4 regions of the Bradyrhizobium sp. SZCCHNS30572 genome follow, and region 3 is predicted to be linked to each of the others. Evidence: predicted binding sites of a transcription regulator. Region 3 holds the regulator's gene; each other region holds the start of a gene.
The links. Region 3 encodes LexA, which represses DNA repair genes until DNA is damaged. Its sites were predicted from a motif close to TGTTCNNNNTGTGTTCNG; they were not measured.
Positions count from the first base shown of each region.

Region 1: a site for LexA is predicted at 1,856-1,873, ahead of QX048_RS15530 (DNA repair protein). Genes of this name have one in related genera too.
Region 2: a site for LexA is predicted at 1,980-1,997, ahead of QX048_RS03445 (PA0069 family radical SAM protein). Genes of this name have one in related genera too.
Region 4: a site for LexA is predicted at 1,763-1,780, ahead of QX048_RS11655 (helicase-related protein). Genes of this name have one in related genera too.

Region 1 covers NZ_JAUESY010000005.1:272,123-275,234, forward strand. Annotated here, with positions in the region: gene QX048_RS15525 (DNA polymerase Y family protein) at 1-1,085, opposite strand, end outside; gene QX048_RS15530 (DNA repair protein) at 979-1,773, opposite strand; gene QX048_RS15535 (putative DNA modification/repair radical SAM protein) at 1,957-3,112, shown strand, end outside.
Region 2 covers NZ_JAUESY010000001.1:757,517-760,628, reverse strand. Annotated here, with positions in the region: gene QX048_RS03455 (ribonuclease HII) at 1-235, opposite strand, end outside; gene QX048_RS03450 (VOC family protein) at 311-760, opposite strand; gene QX048_RS03445 (PA0069 family radical SAM protein) at 780-1,958, opposite strand; gene QX048_RS03440 (phosphoketolase family protein) at 2,149-3,112, shown strand, end outside.
Region 3 covers NZ_JAUESY010000002.1:341,738-344,849, forward strand. Annotated here, with positions in the region: gene QX048_RS06545 (hypothetical protein) at 178-618, opposite strand; gene lexA (transcriptional repressor LexA) at 893-1,591, opposite strand; gene glp (gephyrin-like molybdotransferase Glp) at 1,797-3,008, opposite strand.
Region 4 covers NZ_JAUESY010000004.1:85,229-88,340, reverse strand. Annotated here, with positions in the region: gene QX048_RS11660 (DUF3108 domain-containing protein) at 588-1,367, shown strand; gene QX048_RS11655 (helicase-related protein) at 1,922-3,112, shown strand, end outside.

The sequences.
Region 1 (3,112 bases), on a different contig from region 3:
TGGGCATCGAGATCGCGCTGCTGCTGCACCACGATCTCGCTGCGGCCAGCAGCGAGCCGGATCATGTCGAAGCCGAAGCCGGGATCGAGCGGATCGTTCAGCGCCTCGAGCCGCTCGCGGAACAGCCGGTCGATGATTGCGGCCTCGGTGACCGGCTGGCCGGTGTCGACCGTGATCACGCGCACCATTCCATCGGTGCGGAAGAAGCAGGCCTCCAGCCGCCGCGCGCCCTTACCCTGCTGCGCCATCGCCGCCACCAGCATCGCGGCCAGACGGGAGAGGCTGGCCGCAATCACCGTGTCGGTCGCGACCGGCTCGGCAAAACGCTTGTCGACGATGTAGTCCGGCGGGACCTTGCGCGGGCTGATCGGCGCATCGGCCTCGCCCAGCGCCTGCGCCAGCACGCGGGTGAAGGCGGCGCCGAACCGCGCGGTGATCTCGTTGCGGCCGCGCGCGGCGACGTCGCCGATGGTCTTGAGGCCGGCTCGGCGCAGGCCGAGCGTAATGGCCTCGCTGCCGCCGAGGGCGGCCACCGGCAGCGGCGCCACCGCGGCCGCCTCCTCGCCGTCGGGCACGATGCGGCCATGCACCTGGCGGTTCAGCGTACGCGCACAGACGGCGTTGGAGGCGATCGCCGCCGACACAATGAGGCCATGCGCGGTCAGCGCGTCGCAGACCGACTGCATCAGCCTGGCTTCGCCGCCGAACAGATGCACGCAGCCGGTGATGTCGAGCGACAACCCATGCGGCGGGTCGAGCGCCACCAGCGGCGTGAAGCGGTCGCACCAGTCGGCGATGCTCTCCAGCATCTTTGCATCAGCCGCCAAATCGGCTTCGTGCGCGACGAGGTCGGGACAGACCGCGCGGGCATTCGCCAAGGGCTGGTCGAGCGACACACCGTGGCACGCCGCCGCTTCGTCCAGCGAATGGATCAAGAGCGCATTGGCGTCCTTGATGACGACGACCTGCGGCTTGCTCTCAGGCGGAGCGCCTGTGAGTGCCCGCTGTCTTTTGATGCGATCGATGGGCAGGCGCGGCAGCCACAGGCTGAGGATCCGCCGCCGGTTCGTTGAAACGGCATGCATCGGGGGTCCACTCCATGATCCATCGTCCGGTCTGGCCGTGACGGTTGCGAATGAGCTCGACATCGAGGCGCGGCGCGCCCCACGCCATCCACGGGGCAACGAGCGGTGACGGCGCGGTGCGCACGATCCAGCGCGTCTCCGCGGTCGATGGCTCGGGCGCAGCCGCAATGCGCAACATGAGCGCGGTGACGCCGGATTCCTGCGCCGCCAGGGTCAGCTTGCGGCTGGCGACGAGATCGAGCTTTTGCGTCTCCCCCCACACCTCCAGCATCACGCTGCCGAGCGCATCGCAGGCGAGCGCGTCGGCGGCGGTGCGCAAGGCGTGGTCGAGATCGGGCGCGCACACGATGACGATGCGGCGCGGATCGAGGCCGAGCTCGGCGAGCCCGCTCATCAACAGCGCGCCCATCTCGCGCTCGGCGAAATCCTGCCGGATCCAGATCAGGGGCCGGTGCGCGGCGACACGCGCGGCAAGCCCGCACAGGAAGCCGGTCGCGGCTGCCGCCTGGCGGCCGGTCTCGGCGAACACCTCGTGCAGCGCGCCGGTCGCGAGCCCGCCCTGCAAGGTCGCGTCGGCCTCGTCATGGCCGAGCGCGACCCGGCGCAAATCATGTGCGCCATCTCCCGCCTCGAGACGGGCAATGCGGCCGCGCAGACGCGCGAGCGTATCCATGCGTGCGCCGGTCATCCGTCGCCGCTCCTCTTCAATCCATCGTGCGGGCGCTGCCGTTGTTTCAGTGATCAGGCAGTGAACCCGCGACGACCTTCTTTGTTCATGATACGTTCTAATATAAAGCTAACGCCTTCGAGAGAGTCAATCGGGATTGACCCGGGTGTGATTCAACGAATGGAATCAAAGGGATTCAAAGCCATGGAGCTGTTGCGCAAACTGGAGATCCTGGCCGATGCCGCCAAGTACGACGCGTCCTGCGCCTCCAGCGGTACCGAGATGCGGGATTCCCGCGACGGCAAGGGCCTCGGCTCGACCTCGCCCGGCATGGGCATCTGCCATTCCTATGCGCCGGACGGACGCTGCATCTCGCTGCTCAAGATTCTGCTGACCAATGCCTGCAACTTCGACTGCCTGTATTGCGTCAACCGCGCCTCCTCCAACGTGGCCCGCGCGCGCTTCACGGTCGACGAGGTGGTGAAGCTGACCATCGACTTCTATCGCCGCAACTACATCGAAGGACTGTTCCTGTCGTCGGGCATCATCCGCAGCCCCGACTACACGATGGAGCAGGTCGTGGGCGTCGCGCGCAAATTGCGCGAGGAGCATCGCTTCCGCGGCTACATCCATCTGAAGACGATCCCGGAGGCTGACGAGGCGCTGATCGCCGAGGCCGGCCGCTATGCCGACCGGCTCAGCATCAACATCGAGACGCCGCTGGAGGCGAGCCTGACGACGCTCGCGCCGGAAAAGGACCAGCGCGCCATCCGCCGCACCATGGGCCGTCTCCGGCTCAAGCTCGACGAGACGGCGGAGGCGAAGAAGACGGTGCGCCGGGCCAAGCCGCCGCGCTTCGCGCCGGCCGGCCAGAGCACGCAGATGATCGTCGGCGCCGACGACGCCAACGATCGCGTCATCCTGTCGACCTCAGCCAATCTCTACGGCGCCTACAAGCTCAAGCGCGTCTATTACTCCGCCTTCAGCCCGATCCCCGATGCCAGCCGCGCGCTGCCGCTGCAGGCGCCGCCCTTGGTGCGCGAGCACCGGCTGTACCAGGCCGACTGGCTGATGCGGTTCTACGGCTTCGATGCCGACGAGATCGTCGAGGAGAACGAAGGCATGCTGCCGCTCGACATTGACCCCAAGCTCGCCTGGGCCTTGCGCCACCGCGACCGCTTCCCGCTCGACATCAACAAAGCAAGCCGCGAGGAGCTGTTGCGCGTGCCCGGCTTCGGCACCCGCACCGTGCAGCGCATCCTCGCCACCCGCCGCACCACCACGATCCGCTTTGCGGATCTCGCCCGGCTCAACGTGATCCGGAACAAGGTCCTGCCGTTCATCGTTCTCTCCGACCACC
Region 2 (3,112 bases), on a different contig from region 3:
CCTCGTCGCAACCGGCGACCGGCCAGATGCCCTGCTTGAGCAGCGCGCGCTCCCGCCGGAAGCTCGGCGGCGTCACCGCGATGACGCCCTTGCCGAGCTTGGCGGCCGACCTGCCGGCAGCATTCGTGGCAACAGGCTTGGTTGCGGCCTTTGCAGGTGCGCTCTTCGCCACGGCGCCGCTCGTCGCCTTCGCCCTGCCCGGCTTTTTTGACTGATCGCGAATCATGGCCGGCATGGTGCGAAACGGCCCGCGGCGGCGCAACCCCGAACGGACCTCATTCCCCGCTATTCGCCCCTTGCCCGCGACCGACTACGCCGGCAGATGCACTCGATCATCCTTGCCGACATCAATCCCCGGCGCGATCACCACTTCCCAGACATGACCGTCCGGATCGGAGAAGTAGCCGCTGTAACCGCCATAGTCGGTTCGTTGCGCCGGCTTCAGCAGCATCGCGCCTTTCTCCACCGCCGACGCGAGCGCCGCATCGACCTCGGCCTCCGAGCGGCAGTTCCATGCCAGCGTCACGCCGCGGAATGCCTGGGGGCGCGGTGCGTCCGGCACGCCCGCATCATCGGCGAGCGCGCCCCACGGGTACAGCGCCAGCACCGTCCCGCCGGTCTCGAAGAATGCCACGGCCTCTCCGGTCGCGCGGAATTTTCGGGCGAAGCCGAGCGACGTATAGAAGGCGATGCTCCGCCGCATCTCGGATACACCGAGTGTGATGACGGTGAACCGCGGAACGCTCGCTTGTGCGCTCATCAACTGCTCTCCGCACGCTTCAGAACAGGCTGAGTTGCTGCCCGCCGCCCTTCGGCCGGACGAAATGATCGGTCGTCAACTTGGTCCGGCGCTTGTTCAGGCCGAGCTTTTCGCAGGCGATCTCGAAGCGGCGGCCGATCATCCAGGCCATCGGGCCCGTCCCCTTCATTCGCGTGCCCCATTGCGAGTCGTAATCGCGGCCGCCGCGCATGTCGCGGATCAGGGTGAAGACGTGGCGGTAGCGGTCCGGATAATGCTCGAGCAACCACTCGCGGAACAGGTCGCGCACCTCCAGCGGCAGGCGCAGCAGCACATAGGCCGCCTCCTTGACGCCGGCATGGGCGGCGGCATCGAGGATGCGCTCGATCTCGCTGTCGTTCAGCGCCGGGATCACCGGCGCCACCATCACCGTGGTCGGAATGCCGGCCCTCGACAGCGCCTGCAGCGCCTCCAGCCGCTTCGACGGTGTCGAGGCCCGCGGCTCCATGGTGCGCGCCAGCTTCGGATCCAGCGTGGTCACGGAGATCGCGACCTTCGCCAGGTTCCTCTTGGCCATCCGCGCCAGGATGTCGGCATCACGCATCACCAGCGCCGACTTGGTCACGATCCCGACGGGATGGCCAACCTTTTCCAGCACCTCGAGGATGCCGCGCATGATCTTCCGCTCGCGCTCGATCGGCTGATAGGGATCGGTGTTGGTTCCGATCGCGATCATCCGCGGCTCGTAGCCGCTGGCCGCGAGCTCCTTTTCCAGGAGCGCGGGCGCATCCGGCTTCACGAACAGCTTGGATTCAAAATCAAGACCAGGCGACAGCCCGAGAAACGCATGGGTCGGCCGCGCGAAGCAGTAGACACAGCCGTGCTCGCAGCCGCGATACGGGTTGATCGAGCGATCGAAACCGATGTCCGGCGAGTCGTTGCGGGTGATGACCTTGCGCGAGGTATCGGTCGCGACCATGGTCTTGAATGGCGGCAAATCCTCGAGACTCTGCCAGCCATCGTCGAAGACGACGCGAGCCTCCGCTTCGTAGCGGCCGCTCGCATTGGATTGTGCACCCCGGCCGCGGCGCCGGCCCCGTTCGATGGCGACCGCGAGTTCGGGGAAGTCGTTTTCCGGGCCAGATGAAGGCGCGCCCACCGGCTCGGAGGGCACCGGGACCGGCGGGCGCTTGAGGGCATGTGAAGATGCTCGGCTCATGGCCAAGACATAGCACACAAAAAGAACAATACAAGAACAAAAGAGAACAACGTCTCGGAACGGTTCTGGAGCCACGCAAGGCCAACCATCACATTCCCGTTCTATCCTTCGCAGCGCACTGGAACGGAATGGTGCGGCGTTACTCTAATGCACTTCCCGCAAGCGCGAAGCGGACGGCAAGCGAGGTTCCATGAACATCACGTCTTCCCATCAGACCAAAACGGCCGACGATCTCGACCTGCTCGATCGCTATTGGCGCGCGGCGAACTATCTCTCGGTCGGGCAGATCTATCTGCTGGACAACCCGCTGCTGCGCGAGCCGTTGAAAGCGGAGCACGTCAAGCCGCGCCTGCTCGGCCACTGGGGGACGACGCCCGGACTGAATTTCATCTACGCCCATCTCAATCGCGCCATCCAGGCGCAGGATCTCGACGTCATCTACGTGTGCGGTCCCGGCCATGGCGGCCCCGGCATGGTCGCCAACACCTATCTCGAAGGCAGCTACAGCGAGATCTATCCGGACATCACGCGCGATGCCGATGGCCTGCGCAAGCTGTTCCGGCAGTTCTCCTTCCCTGGCGGCATCCCGAGCCATGCCGCGCCCGAGACGCCGGGCTCGATCCACGAAGGCGGCGAGCTCGGCTACGCGCTGGTGCACGCCTATGGTGCGGCGTTCGACAATCCCGATCTGATCGTGGCCTGCGTGGTCGGCGACGGCGAAGCCGAGACCGGGCCCCTCGCCGCATCCTGGCATTCGAACAAGTTCCTGAACCCGGCCCATGACGGCGCGGTGCTGCCGATTTTGCATCTCAACGGCTACAAGATCGCCAATCCGACCGTGCTCGGCCGCATGGGCGATGCCGAGATCAAATGCCTGTTCGAAGGTTACGGCTACGAGCCGCTGTTCGTCGAAGGCGCGGAGCCGAAGGCGATGCATCGCCAGATGGCGGACGCGCTCGATGTCGCGCTCGCGAGCATCCGCTCGATCCAGCAGAATGCGCGTCAGCCGGATGCAACGATCCAACGGCCGCGCTGGCCGATGATCGTGCTGCGCAGCCCGAAGGGCTGGACCGGGCCGAAGGAGGTCGACGGCCTCAAGGTCGAAGGCTTCTGGCGCGCCCATCAGGTGCCGATCACCAATCCGCGCGGCAAGC
Region 3 (3,112 bases):
TGTTGACCACGGCGGCAGGCTCCCCCGGCACATCATGGCGGCCGAGGGATGTCGTTCCTATCCGATGCGATGCCGGGGCGTAAGGTTCGCCCGAGAGGACTTTGCGCTTGCAGAACCCAAATCTCCCACGGTCGAAAGCTCGCTCACGACCGAGAGAAATGCCGATGCGGAGACCCCTCAGGTGATGCTGATGCGGCGAATCGGTGTGGCCTGCGAAGGCGGCACGTCCTCGGCGATGTCCGGGCGTCGCTCCGCCGGCTGCTTGCTGACCGGCAATTGCAGCACGGTGACGCGCTGGCCCTCGCAGAGCTGGGTCACCAGCACGTGGCGGCCATCGGCGAATTCGATCGCGTCGTGATGGCGATCGGGAATGTGAGTCTCGATGCTGTTGAACTTTGCGACGCGCTCGCGGATCGTCCGGGTCCAGAGCCAGCGGCTGTCGTAGCGGACGTCCTCGGCGAAGGCCAACTCGGTGCCGGGCAGCATGCAGACTGCGACGGTCGGCTCGCTCTCCAGCGCGAAGCCGCGGGTGGCGGTGCCACGGAAGGTCATCGAGATCAACGTCTCGCCGACCTTGGCGGGACGGGACGCAACCGCATGGAGGCTGTAGTCACACATCGGATCGCTCCTCGTTGAGAGATAGCCGACCCACGCTCCCCCCGGACAGGCGCAGGCCTCTATCAGAGTGGACATCGATGGTGATGTTAGCGCGCGCTTCGCGGCAATTCTGCGCTGATCTGCATCGCGTGTGCCCGCGGCCGATCACAAGCGTTTGAGCATGCCGCGCTGCACATCATGAGGTGCATTCGCGCGTGACGTATTTTGCTGGGCAGCCTCCGATCGGCGGCGAAAGCGCGTGCGCCCGCCGCCCATCGACCGATCCCATTCGCGATCAGTACTTGCGGTACAGCCCGACCAGCTTGCCTTGGATCTTCACCCGGTTCGGCGGCAGGATGCGTACCTCGTAGGCGGTGTTGGCCGGCTCCAGCGCGATCGATGCGCCGCGGCGGCGGAAGCGCTTCAACGTCGCTTCCTCATCGTCGATCAGCGCCACCACGATGTCGCCGGTGTCGGCGGTCTCGTTGCGTTGGATCAGCGCCATGTCGCCGTCGAGGATGCCGGCATCGACCATGGAGTCGCCGCGCACCTCAAGCGCATAGTGATCGCCGTTGCCGAGCATGTCGGCAGGCACGCTGATGGTGTGGCTGCGCGTCTGTAGCGCCTCGATCGGAGTACCGGCGGCGATGCGGCCCATCACCGGCACTGCGACGGGGCGCTCGCCATCGTCCAGCGCGGGAGTGCTGGTGCGCACCTTGCCGAGATTGCCCTCGATCACCGATGGGGTGAAGCCGCGGCGGTTGTTGGCGGCCTGTGACAGCTCGGGCAGCTTGATCACCTCGATCGCGCGGGCGCGGTTGGGCAGCCGGCGGATGAAGCCGCGCTCCTCGAGCGCCGTGATCAGGCGATGAATGCCGGACTTCGAGCGCAGATCGAGCGCATCCTTCATCTCGTCGAAGGACGGCGGCACGCCGGCTTCCTTGAGCCGCTCGTTGATGAACCGCAGAAGTTCGTACTGTTTGCGCGTCAGCATCTCGACCTGGTCCCCGGTTTGTTGTCGTCCGAGTCCAGGAGCTGCGCCTCGCGCACAAACCGGCTGAGAGCGCCCTGGAGTCGGACCGTCATCGCGTCGCCCGCAACATACTAAAAACAAATCATGAACGGACACTATATGTTCGATGTGTGTTCCGCAATCCTAAAAATATGATGAACAGACCGGGCTTTACCGGGGAAGCGGCTCAGTTCGGCAGGCGCAGGATCTCGCACGGGCTGCCCGCAGGCGCCTTCGGCGCAAACGCCGGCCGGATCACCACAGCCTGCGAGAGCGCGAGATTGCCGAGCAGCGACGAATCCTGCTGGCTCACCGGGGTCGCGACCAGCGTGCCGTCGGCGCGCTCTTCGAGCTGTGCCCGCAGATAGTCCTCGCGCGAATCGTTCGGCCCCAGTTCGCGGCCGAGCAGGGCGGTCTCGCGCGGCATCACGGCCTCGTCACGGCCGAGCAGCCGCCGAATCAGCGGCACCAGGAACAGGATGGCGCAGACATAGGACGACACCGGATTGCCGGGCAGTCCGATCACCCTGATGTCGCCGAGCCGTCCGTGCATCATCGGCTTGCCCGGCCGCATCGCGATCTTCCAGAACGCCATCTCGACGCCCTCGGCTTCGAGCGCCTGCTTGACGAGGTCGTGATCGCCGACCGAGGCGCCGCCGGTCGTGATCAGGATGTCGGCCTTGGCCTCGCGGGCCCGGCGGATGCCGGCGATCGTCGCCTGCATCGTATCCGCGGCGATGCCCAGATCGATCGGGGTCCCGCCCTCGTTGCGCACCAGCGCCCGCAAGGCGTAGCCGTTGGAATAGACGATCTGGCCCGGGCCGGGCGTCGAGCCCGGCATCACCAGCTCGTCGCCGGTGGCGAGCAGCGCCACCTTCGGCCGGCGCCGCACCGGCAGCGCCGGATGATTCATGCTGGCCGCCAGCGACAGGTCGCGGTCGCTGAGCCGGCGCCCGGACTTCAGCAGCACCATGCCCTGGTGAAAGTCGACGCCCGCCGGCCGGATATGCCGGCCCTTGATCGCGGCCTCGGTGATCACGACGTGGCCGTCTTCGGCGATCGTGTCCTCCTGGATCACCACCGCGTCCGCGCCCTCCGGAACAACGCCACCGGTGAAGATCCGCGCCGCCTCGCCGGGTCCAACCACGCGATCGAACGGCCGCCCTGCCGCAACCTCGCCGATGACCTTCAGCCGCGCCTTGGCCTGGGCGGCGTCCGCCGCGCGCACGGCATAGCCGTCCATCGCCGACATTGCCTCGGGCGGCTGCGTCCGCAGCGCCGCGAGGTCCCGCGCCAGGATGCGGTGAAACGCTTCGTCCAGCCCGACCTGCTCCTCGGCCAGCGGCTCGGCGCCGGCGAGCACGGCGGACAACGCATCAGACACCGGCATCAGGGCCATGGGATTTCCTTCGGACGGAGACGGCAGATCGAATGAATCGCCTTCTAACCGAACGCGCACGGCGCGGCCAAGGGCCTAGGCCGCTCCCTGCGTTCTGACCGTCT
Region 4 (3,112 bases), on a different contig from region 3:
CACCCTTCGTCCGCCTGTGTCGGCGGGCCGCGGGGGTCCAAAACTCGTCCAGCTCGTCTCTGGGAGATGCGGTCGTATAGGGGGGATGCGGCTTTTCGTCAAGGTTTTGAAGGCCGCAGCGAATAGAGGGAGCCGGGCCGGCGAACCCGAAGGGCGCGACCCGTGCATCCTCCTGGTCGGGCCGAAATCGCCAACCAGCAGAAAAGCAGGCGTATAATCAATAGTATAGCCGATAGTTTAGACCATATAAAGGGCGCATTCGGACGTGATGGATGGATATCCCGCGAACAGTCCGAAATGCCGGAATGGCGGCATGCTGGCGCGGTCGGAGGTTCGCGGCTCGGTTCCGGCAGAGCTGCGGATGACGGTCTGAGTGCTGTTCAGCTGCAAAGCGCTGGACAAACCGCCATTGTCGGACGGTTCGCGTTGTTTGAAGGCGTTTTTGGCTTAAGTAGCAAGGACGGCGCGTCGGATCGGTCCGGCGCTCAGGCAGGCGGATCGGTAGGATCATTCGTCACGTGACCATCATCTCGGTTCCCTCATTTCTCTGCTGTCGCCTGGCCGCGGCCGGGGCAGCGCTCTGCCTGTTGTTACTGGCGCAAAACGCCCAGGCGCAGGCTCGGTTGGACGCTCAATACGAGGCTTCCCTGGCTGGCATCCCCGTCGGCAAGGGCACCTGGGCGGTCGAGATCGGGGATGATCAGTATGGTGCCGCGGCTCAGGGCGGCACCGCCGGCCTGCTCAAGAGCTTCTCGCAAGGATCAGGCACCGGCTCGGTGCAGGGGCGCGTCGTCAACGGCGCCCTGGTCGGCCAGAGCTACCAGGCCTCGACCACGACGGGAAAGAAATCCGAGCAGATCCGCGTCAATCTGCAGAACGGTACTGTGAAGGACTTCGCCATCGAGCCGGCGCCTCCGGTCGATCCCGACCGCATTCCGGTGACGGATGCCCACAAGCGTGGCGTGCTCGATCCGATGACGGCCTCTCTGGTGCGCGTGCCGGGCAACGGCGAGCTGCTGTCGCCGGACTCGTGCCGCGGCGCTGCGCCCGTGTTCGACGGCCGCATGCGCTACGAGCTCAAGCTCGACTACAAGCGCATGGAGAACGTCAAGGCAGACAAGGGTTATCGTGGCCCGGCGCTGGTCTGCGCGATCTACTTCACGCCAGTCGCGGGCTACATCCCGGACCGGCCGGTGATCAAATATCTGGCTCAGGCCCGCAACATGGAGATCTTCTTCGTGCCGATCGCCGGCACCCGTGTGCTGGTGCCGTTCAAGATGGTGATCCCGACCCCGTTGGGGACCGCGATGCTGGAAGCGACGTCGTTCATCACCCAGGCGGCGCCGCACGTCGCCAAGACCCAGTAGTGCGTCGTTTCTCTGCTCCTCCACATCGGAATCTCGTCGTTGCGGCACAGCCCCGTCAGCGGCCGTGGCGTGATGGTCTGACGGCATGCCGTCCGCTATCGCTTGAATCCGATGGAGATTCCGGGTTCGCGCTGCATGATCTCCGGACTGACGGGCTCATGAGCTCCGATTTGTCGGGACCCCCTATGGATGCTGTCTGCTGCGCGTGAATCCGTTTGACTCTTCCCTGATTCTGATTCGACTCGGGACGCGCTGAACGCGCGCCAGTTCCATCGCGAAAGCGTTGCTTGTGGAGCCCGCGAAAACTTGATCTAGTGCTGGCTTGATGGCAGAGCGCGAGATGTTGCGGTGAACGAAGCCGGAAAGCCGACGGAGTCAGCGATTCCTTCGCGATTCGTTCTCAAGGCGTTCCGAAGCTTAAGCTGCGTCACTATATGCGTCACAATGTGAGACAGGGGGCAGCATCGCAGCCTCTCCAGACACACGATTATTCCGCATCCGTCGCGCGTGAACGGCGCGCTTCCAACGCCGGCTTCGAGACCCACATTTAACGAATGGCTTTTCCGTCCTCTTCGGCTGCCTCGCCTTTCGAGCGCACGTCCGACCGCGCTCCCGGAAGCGGCGTCACCGCCGTGCTCGGCCCCACCAACACCGGCAAGACGCATCTGGCGATCGAGCGCATGCTCGCGCATTCCTCCGGCATCATCGGACTGCCGCTGCGGCTGCTCGCGCGTGAGGTCTACAACAAGATCGCCGATCGCGTCGGCAGCGAGGCCGTCGCGCTGATCACCGGCGAGGAGAAGATCAAGCCGAAAAATCCGCGCTACTGGGTGTCGACCGTCGAAGCGATGCCCAGGGATCTCGACGTGTCGTTCCTGGCCGTCGACGAGATCCAGATCGCGTCCGATCTGGAGCGCGGCCACGTCTTCACCGACCGCATCCTCAATCGCCGCGGTCGCGACGAGACGCTGCTGCTGGGTGCTGCGACGATGCGCCCCATCATCGAGCGTCTGCTGCCGGGCGCGTCGATGGTGACGCGGCCACGATTGTCGCAACTCGAATTCGCCGGTGATCGCAAGATCACGCGACAGCCGCGCCGGACCGCTATCGTGGCGTTCTCGGCCGACGAGGTCTACGCCATCGCCGAGCTGATCCGCCGCCAGCATGGCGGCGCCGCTGTCGTGCTGGGATCGCTGTCGCCGCGAACCCGCAACGCGCAGGTGGCGATGTTCCAGAACGGTGACGTCGACTATCTCGTCGCCACCGATGCGGTCGGCATGGGGCTCAATCTCGACGTCGATCACGTCGCCTTCGCGTCCGACCGCAAATATGACGGCTATCAGTTCCGCCGGCTCACGCCGTCGGAATTTGCCCAGATCGCCGGCCGTGCCGGACGCGCGACGCGCAATGGCACGTTCGGCACCACCGGACGTTGTGCGCCATTCGAGCCCGAGCTGGTCAATGCGCTCCAGAACCATGCCTTCGATACCGTGAAGGTGCTGCAATGGCGCAACTCCCGGCTTGATTTCGCGTCCTTGAGCGCGCTTCAGGTCTCGCTGGCGGTCGCGCCGGCGCATGAGGCGCTGACGCGCGCGCCGATTGCGGAGGACCTGCGCGTGCTCGATCACGCCGCGCGCGATGCCGAGGTGCGCGACATCGCTCACGGCGCGGCCGCGGTCGAGCGTCTGTGGGAAACCTGCCAGATTCCCGACTATCGCAGGCTGTCGCCGGCCGCCCATGCGGAG